3 regions of the Citrobacter sp. GW821-FHT02E08 genome follow, and region 1 is predicted to be linked to each of the others. Evidence: predicted binding sites of a transcription regulator. Region 1 holds the regulator's gene; each other region holds the start of a gene.
The links. Region 1 encodes PhoB, which activates phosphate uptake and scavenging genes when phosphate is short. Its sites were predicted from a motif close to CTGTCATAAAACTGNCNNAT; they were not measured.
Positions count from the first base shown of each region.

Region 2: the regulator PhoB is predicted to act here: its motif matches at 1,331-1,350, upstream of glpT (glycerol-3-phosphate transporter).
Region 3: the regulator PhoB is predicted to act here: its motif matches at 941-960, upstream of phnC (phosphonate ABC transporter ATP-binding protein).

Region 1 is NZ_JBWKVL010000002.1:369,648-371,921, forward strand. It holds gene phoR (phosphate regulon sensor histidine kinase PhoR) at 1-574, opposite strand, end outside; gene phoB (phosphate response regulator transcription factor PhoB) at 631-1,320, opposite strand; gene sbcD (exonuclease subunit SbcD) at 1,513-2,274, shown strand, end outside.
Region 2 is NZ_JBWKVL010000011.1:125,883-128,156, reverse strand. It holds gene glpT (glycerol-3-phosphate transporter) at 1-1,203, opposite strand, end outside; gene glpA (anaerobic glycerol-3-phosphate dehydrogenase subunit A) at 1,474-2,274, shown strand, end outside.
Region 3 is NZ_JBWKVL010000012.1:120,927-123,200, reverse strand. It holds gene AC07UY_RS15890 (zinc ribbon domain-containing protein YjdM) at 1-303, shown strand, start outside; gene yjdN (VOC family metalloprotein YjdN) at 424-870, shown strand; gene phnC (phosphonate ABC transporter ATP-binding protein) at 1,003-1,791, shown strand; gene phnD (phosphonate ABC transporter substrate-binding protein) at 1,857-2,274, shown strand, end outside.

The DNA of each region.
Region 1 (2,274 bases):
GCGCCACCATCAACAACTGCTTGTCGGTGTAGGGCATCACGCGAATCTCCAGATGCCGTCCGGTGTTTAACACCAAATTGATCGGTCGGGTGAAGTCGCGTGTTTTCAGATACTGCGTAAATTCCGGATAACGCAGCAGGTTGAGAATGTTTTGCCCATTGTCATCAGGCCAGCGTAATCCCAGTACCTGTTGCGCCAGACCGTTACACCAAAAGATGCCCCCGTCTTCTGTGGTCAACACCACCGCATCAGGGAGCGATTCCGCCCCGCTGCGAAAACGTTTAATGAGATTCCCCAGTTCACGGCGGCGTTTCTTGTTACGTAACTGCATTTGATGCAGGCCGTAAAGCAGCGGTTCCCAGCTTCCGCTTCCTGGCGGCGGGGTCATACTTCTGTCGACCCACAACCACCAGGAGAGACGTAATAAATTCCAGAAATGCCAGATGAGCAGTCCCGTTACCGACGCCAGTAAAAACCAGGGCAGATAACCAAAAAATACACTAAGGATGAAGGCCGGGAGGCAGCAAAGTATCAGCTCCAGCACCAGCCTTTTCCATGACAGCCGTTCCAGCACGCGTCACACTCCATTCACGATTTGAAAGCCTTGCCAGCCTGATAGGCGGCAAGGCGTCAGAAGCGGGTCGAAAAGCGATACCCTGTCCCACGTACGGTTTGTACCATGCGGTCATGACCGCTCTGTTCCAGCGCTTTACGCAGGCGGCGAATATGGACGTCGACCGTACGGTCCTCCACATACACGTTGGTGCCCCAGACGTGGTTTAGCAGTTGCTCTCGACTGTAGACGCGCTCAGGATGCGTCATAAAGAAGTGCAGCAATTTGAATTCGGTAGGTCCCATATCAAGCGGGCTTTCCCCGGTCATCACCCGGTGCGATGTCGGGTCGAGGCTCAGTCCTTGCATCTCAATCACCTCTTCGACCGCCATCGGTGAAATGCGGCGCATGACCGCTTTGATCCGCGCGACCAGCTCCTTGGGCGAGAACGGTTTTGTGACATAGTCGTCCGCCCCCGTTTCCAGTCCACGCACGCGGTCTTCCTCTTCCCCTCTGGCCGTTAGCATAACGACGGGGATTTCGCGGGTCATCGCCTCACGTTTGAGATGTTTAATGAACTGAAGGCCGGAGCCGCCCGGCAACATCCAGTCCAGCAGGATCAGATCCGGCCAGGGTTCATTCAGTTGGTTCACTGCACTGTCATAATCTTCGGCCTCGACTGGCTGAAAGCCATTTTGCTCGAGCACGAAGCAGACCATTTCGCGAATTGGAGCTTCATCTTCTACGACCAGAATACGTCTCGCCATGATTTGCCCTGTTATAGAGTTGCTAGTCATCATTATCAATGCGGCGCCATTATGCGTCAGATTTATGACAGTTTTATGAAAAAAAGCGTCAATCCCCACGCCAGATTGTTGATTTATGACACCCCATAAACAAGATATTAACCTCTCTGAAAGGTTATAATCCCGTTCACGCTTTTTCGCCATGGAACTGTTATGCGCATCCTACACACCTCTGACTGGCATCTCGGCCAAAACTTCTACAGTAAAAGCCGCGCCGACGAGCACCAGGCCTTTCTTGACTGGCTGCTGGAAACGGCGCAATCCCGGCAGGTGGATGCGATCATTGTTGCAGGTGATATTTTTGATACGGGCTCGCCGCCAAGCTATGCCCGCGAGCTGTACAACCGTTTTGTCGTCAATTTGCAGCAAACAGGCTGTCATCTGGTGGTATTGGCCGGAAACCATGATTCTGTCGCCACGCTCAACGAGTCACGCGAGATTCTGGCGTTTCTGAACACCACAGTGGTCGCCAGCGCCGGGCACGCGCCGCACTATCTTCCCCGTCGCGACGGTACGCCAGGCGCGGTGCTGTGTCCGATTCCGTTTTTACGTCCGCGTGACATCATCACCAGTCAGGCCGGTCTCAGCGGTCGCGAAAAACAGCAGCATCTGCTCACCGCCATCACCGACTATTATCAGCAGCACTATCAGCAGGCCTGCGAACTGCGCGGCGAACAACCGCTGCCGATTATCGCCACCGGACATTTGACGACCGTCGGCGCCAGTAAAAGTGACGCGGTTCGTGACATCTACATTGGCACCCTGGATGCGTTTCCGGCGCAAAATTTCCCCCCCGCCGATTACATCGCGCTGGGGCACATTCACCGGGCGCAGGTGATTGGCGGGACGGAGCATATTCGCTACTGCGGTTCTCCCATTGCGCTGAGCTTTGATGAGTGCGGAAAAAGCAAATGC
Region 2 (2,274 bases), on a different contig from region 1:
GCTCGCCGCCACGGAGCCACCCAGATAACCGAACAAGCCGGTAAAGCCCGCCGCTGTACCTGCCGCTTTTTTCGGTGCCAGTTCCAGAGCGTGCAAACCAATCAGCATGACCGGGCCATAGATAAGGAAGCCGATAACGATCATACATGCCATATCCACACCTGGATTACCCGCCGGGTTCATCCAGTAGACGATAGTGGCGATAGTCACCAGCGTCATAAAGAACACGCCGGTTGCCCCACGGTTACCACGGAAGACTTTATCCGACATCCAGCCGCACAGCAGCGTGCCCGGAATACCGGCATATTCATAAAGGAAGTAAGCCCAGGAGGATTTATCCAGCGCGAAATGTTTCACTTCCTTCAGATAGGTCGGCGACCAGTCGAGGATGCCGTAGCGCAGCAGATAGACAAACACGTTAGCAATCGCGATGTACCACAACAGTTTGTTCGGCAACACGTACTGCATAAAGATTTGCTTCGCCGTCAGCTCTTCTTCTGCATTTTCGTTGTAATCGTCCGGGTAGTCGTTTTTGTACTCTTCGATAGGCGGTAAGCCACAGGATTGCGGGGTATCGCGCATCATGGCAAAGGCAAAGAGCGCGATAACAATCGCACCGAACGCCGGCATGTAAAGCGCCGCTTTCCAGTCGTTAAACCAGGCCATACCCAGCAGGAACAGCAGCGGTGGAATACCGCCGCCCACGTTATGCGCGCAGTTCCAGACAGAAACAATACCGCCACGCTCTTTCTGTGACCACCAGTGCACCATCGTGCGGCCACACGGCGGCCATCCCATCCCCTGGAACCAGCCGCAGAGGAACAACAGAACGAACATAATGGCGATACTGGACGTTGCCCACGGTACAAAGCCCATGAACAACATGACTGCTGCCGCCAGTATCAGGCCCGCAGGCAGGAACACGCGTGGATTCGAACGGTCAGAAACTGACCCCATGATGAACTTTGAAAAACCATAAGCGATAGAGATCCCGGACAAGGCAAAACCAAGATCGCCACGGGAAAAGCCCTGCTCGACCAGATACGGCATCGCCAGAGCAAAGTTTTTACGTACCAGATAGTACGCAGCGTAGCCAAAGAAAATCCCCAAAAATATTTGCCAGCGCAATCGACGATACGTCGGGTCGATCTCCGCCGCTGGCAAACGCGCACTGTGCGACGCGGGTTTAAAAATACTTAACATATGTAGCCTCCGTGGCCGTATTTAGTTTGAGATAGACACCGCAGTTCGTTCAAACAGCCCCTCTGCTCCCAGTGTGGCCGCGATGTTAAGGAAAGATACATGTCGTTAATGTGAATTACAGCACATATTGTTACGGAATTATGACAAATGTTCAAAAAGGCGCACGAAATCACGTTTCATTTTCGAATAATGCGCGATTATGCGCGAAATCAAACAAACCATGATTTTTATGTGGCTAAATGATAAAAAAACGAACAATGAGGAAAAACAATGAAAACGCGCGACTCGCAATCAGGTGACGTGATTATCATTGGCGGAGGGGCCACGGGTGCAGGGATCGCCCGTGACTGTGCGCTGCGCGGATTGCGCGTCATCTTAGTAGAACGCCATGACATCGCGACTGGCGCAACAGGCCGTAACCACGGGTTGCTGCACAGCGGCGCGCGTTACGCGGTGACGGATGCCGAATCCGCGCGCGAGTGTATTAGCGAAAATCAGATCCTGAAAAGGATCGCCCGCCATTGCGTAGAGCCGACTGATGGCCTTTTCATTACTCTGCCAGAAGATGAATTATCCTTTCAGGCCACCTTTATTCGCGCCTGTGAAGAGGCTGGGATCCGCGCTGAGGCGATTGATCCCCAACAGGCGCGAATCATTGAACCTGCGGTAAACCCCGCGCTGATCGGTGCCGTAAAAGTGCCGGATGGCACGGTTGATCCTTTCCGTTTGACCGCCGCCAACATGCTGGACGCGAAAGAGCATGGCGCAACTATTTTGACGGCGCACGAAGTGACCGGGTTAATTCGCGAAGGGGCAACGGTGTGTGGCGTCAACGTGCGCAACCATCTGACAGGCGAAACCCAGTCTCTGCACGCGCCGGTCGTGGTGAACGCCGCCGGAATTTGGGGTCAGCGCATCGCCGAGTATGCCGACCTCAGTATCCGCATGTTCCCGGCGAAAGGCTCGCTGCTGATCATGGATCACCGTATTAACCAGCATGTGATCAACCGCTGCCGTAAACCGTCCGATGCCGATATTCTGGTCCCCGGCGATACCATTTCACTCATCGGT
Region 3 (2,274 bases), on a different contig from region 1:
GAATACACCTACGAAGATAACGGCATGTTCATCTGCCCGGAATGTGCTCACGAATGGAACGATGCCGAACCGGCTCACGACAGCGATGAGCTGATCGTGAAAGATGCCAACGGCAATCTGCTGGCAGACGGCGACAGCGTCACCGTGGTTAAAGATCTGAAAGTGAAAGGCAGTTCTTCAATGCTGAAGATCGGTACCAAAGTGAAGAACATCCGCCTGGTCGAAGGCGACCATAACATCGATTGCAAAATTGACGGTTTTGGCCCCATGAAGCTGAAATCCGAGTTCGTGAAAAAGAACTGATTTTTGTAAGCCGGATTAGGCGTTTACGCCACCATCCGGCATTTATTGCCCGGTGGCGCTTCGCTTACCGGGCCTACGATAACTACACTTAACTGGCTTCTTTTACCTGAGGTAAACATTATGCCGTTAAGTCCCTACATCTCTTTTGCCGGCAATTGCGCCGACGCCATCGCGTACTACCAACAGACACTGGGCGCAGAACTGCTCTACAAAATCAGCTTCGGTGAAATGCCCAAATCGGCGCAGGACAGCGAGGACGGTTGCCCGTCCGGAATGAAATTCCCCGATAACGCCATTGCCCACGCCAACGTGCGCATTGCGGGTAGCGATATCATGATGAGTGATGCCGTTACATCAGGCAAAGCACACTACTCCGGCTTCACGCTGGTGCTTGATACGCAAAATGTCGAAGAAGGGAAGCGCTGGTTTGACAACCTTGCCGCCAAAGGTCAAATCGAAATGGACTGGCAGGAAACCTTCTGGGCGCACGGATTCGGTAAAGTCACCGATCAGTACGGCGTGCCGTGGATGATTAACGTTGTGAAACAGCAGCAGCCGACCGAGTAACCTGACGGGAGGCTCGCCCTCCCGTTCTGTCATCAATCTCGCCTCAACTCTTCATCATCAAGTCACCAACGCTTAACAAAATTGTCACATTAATCCGCCACGATGGGGCCACTTTTTTAGTGAGGCCGCACCATGCAAACGATGATTCGTGTCGAGAAACTCTCCAAAACGTTCAATCAGCAGCAGGCGCTACACGCCGTTGATATGGACATCGCTTCCGGTGAGATGGTGGCTCTGCTTGGCCCGTCCGGTTCCGGCAAATCCACCCTTTTACGTCACTTAAGCGGTTTGATTACTGGCGATAAATCGCCAGGCAGTCATGTGGAGCTAATGGGGCGTACCGTCCAGCGCGAAGGCCGTCTGGCACGCGACATCCGCAAAAGCCGCGCCCACACGGGTTACATCTTCCAGCAGTTCAATCTGGTGAACCGTCTGACCGTACTCGAGAACGTGCTGATCGGTGCACTCGGCAGCACGCCGTTCTGGCGTACCTGTTTTAGCTGGTTCAGCCTGGAGCAGAAACAGCACGCATTGCAGGCGCTGACCCGCGTCGGGATGGCGCACTTTGCATATCAACGCGTTTCAACACTCTCTGGCGGCCAGCAGCAGCGCGTGGCCATCGCCCGCGCTCTGATGCAGCAGGCGAAGGTCATTCTGGCCGATGAGCCGATCGCCTCGCTGGACCCGGAATCCGCGCGCATCGTGATGGACACCCTGCGCGATATCAATCAGACCGACGGCATCACCGTGGTCGTCACGCTGCATCAGGTGGATTACGCCCTGCGCTACTGCGAACGCATTGTCGCACTGCGCCAGGGACACGTGTTCTATGACGGCAGCAGCCAGCACTTTGATAACGAAAGATTTGACCATCTCTACCGCAGCATGAACCGCGTCGAACAGAGCGCGCAGGCTGCTTAATTTAACTGAAAAGACCAGGCGGATAAGTGAAATAGCCTGGAACAATGTCTAAGTGAGGAACATAGATGAGCTATAAAGCCGTTGCCGCGCTGGCCTTCACCAGCATGTTCAGCATCAGCACCTTGTTAAGCCCGGCTCATGCCGAAGAACAGGAAAAAGCGCTGAACTTTGGCATTATTTCGACCGAATCACAGCAAAACCTGAAGCCCCAGTGGGAACCGTTCCTGAAGGATATGGAAAAGTCGCTGGGCATAAAAGTGAACGCCTTCTTCGCCCCGGACTACGCCGGGATCATCCAGGGGATGCGCTTTAACAAAGTCGATATCGCCTGGTACGGCAACCTTTCGGCGATGGAAGCGGTGGATCGCGCCAACGGTCAGGTCTTTGCCCAGACGGTCGCGGCCGATGGATCGCCCGGCTACTGGAGCGTGCTGATCGTCAACAAAGACAGTCCGATCAATAACCTGAACGATCTGATCGCCA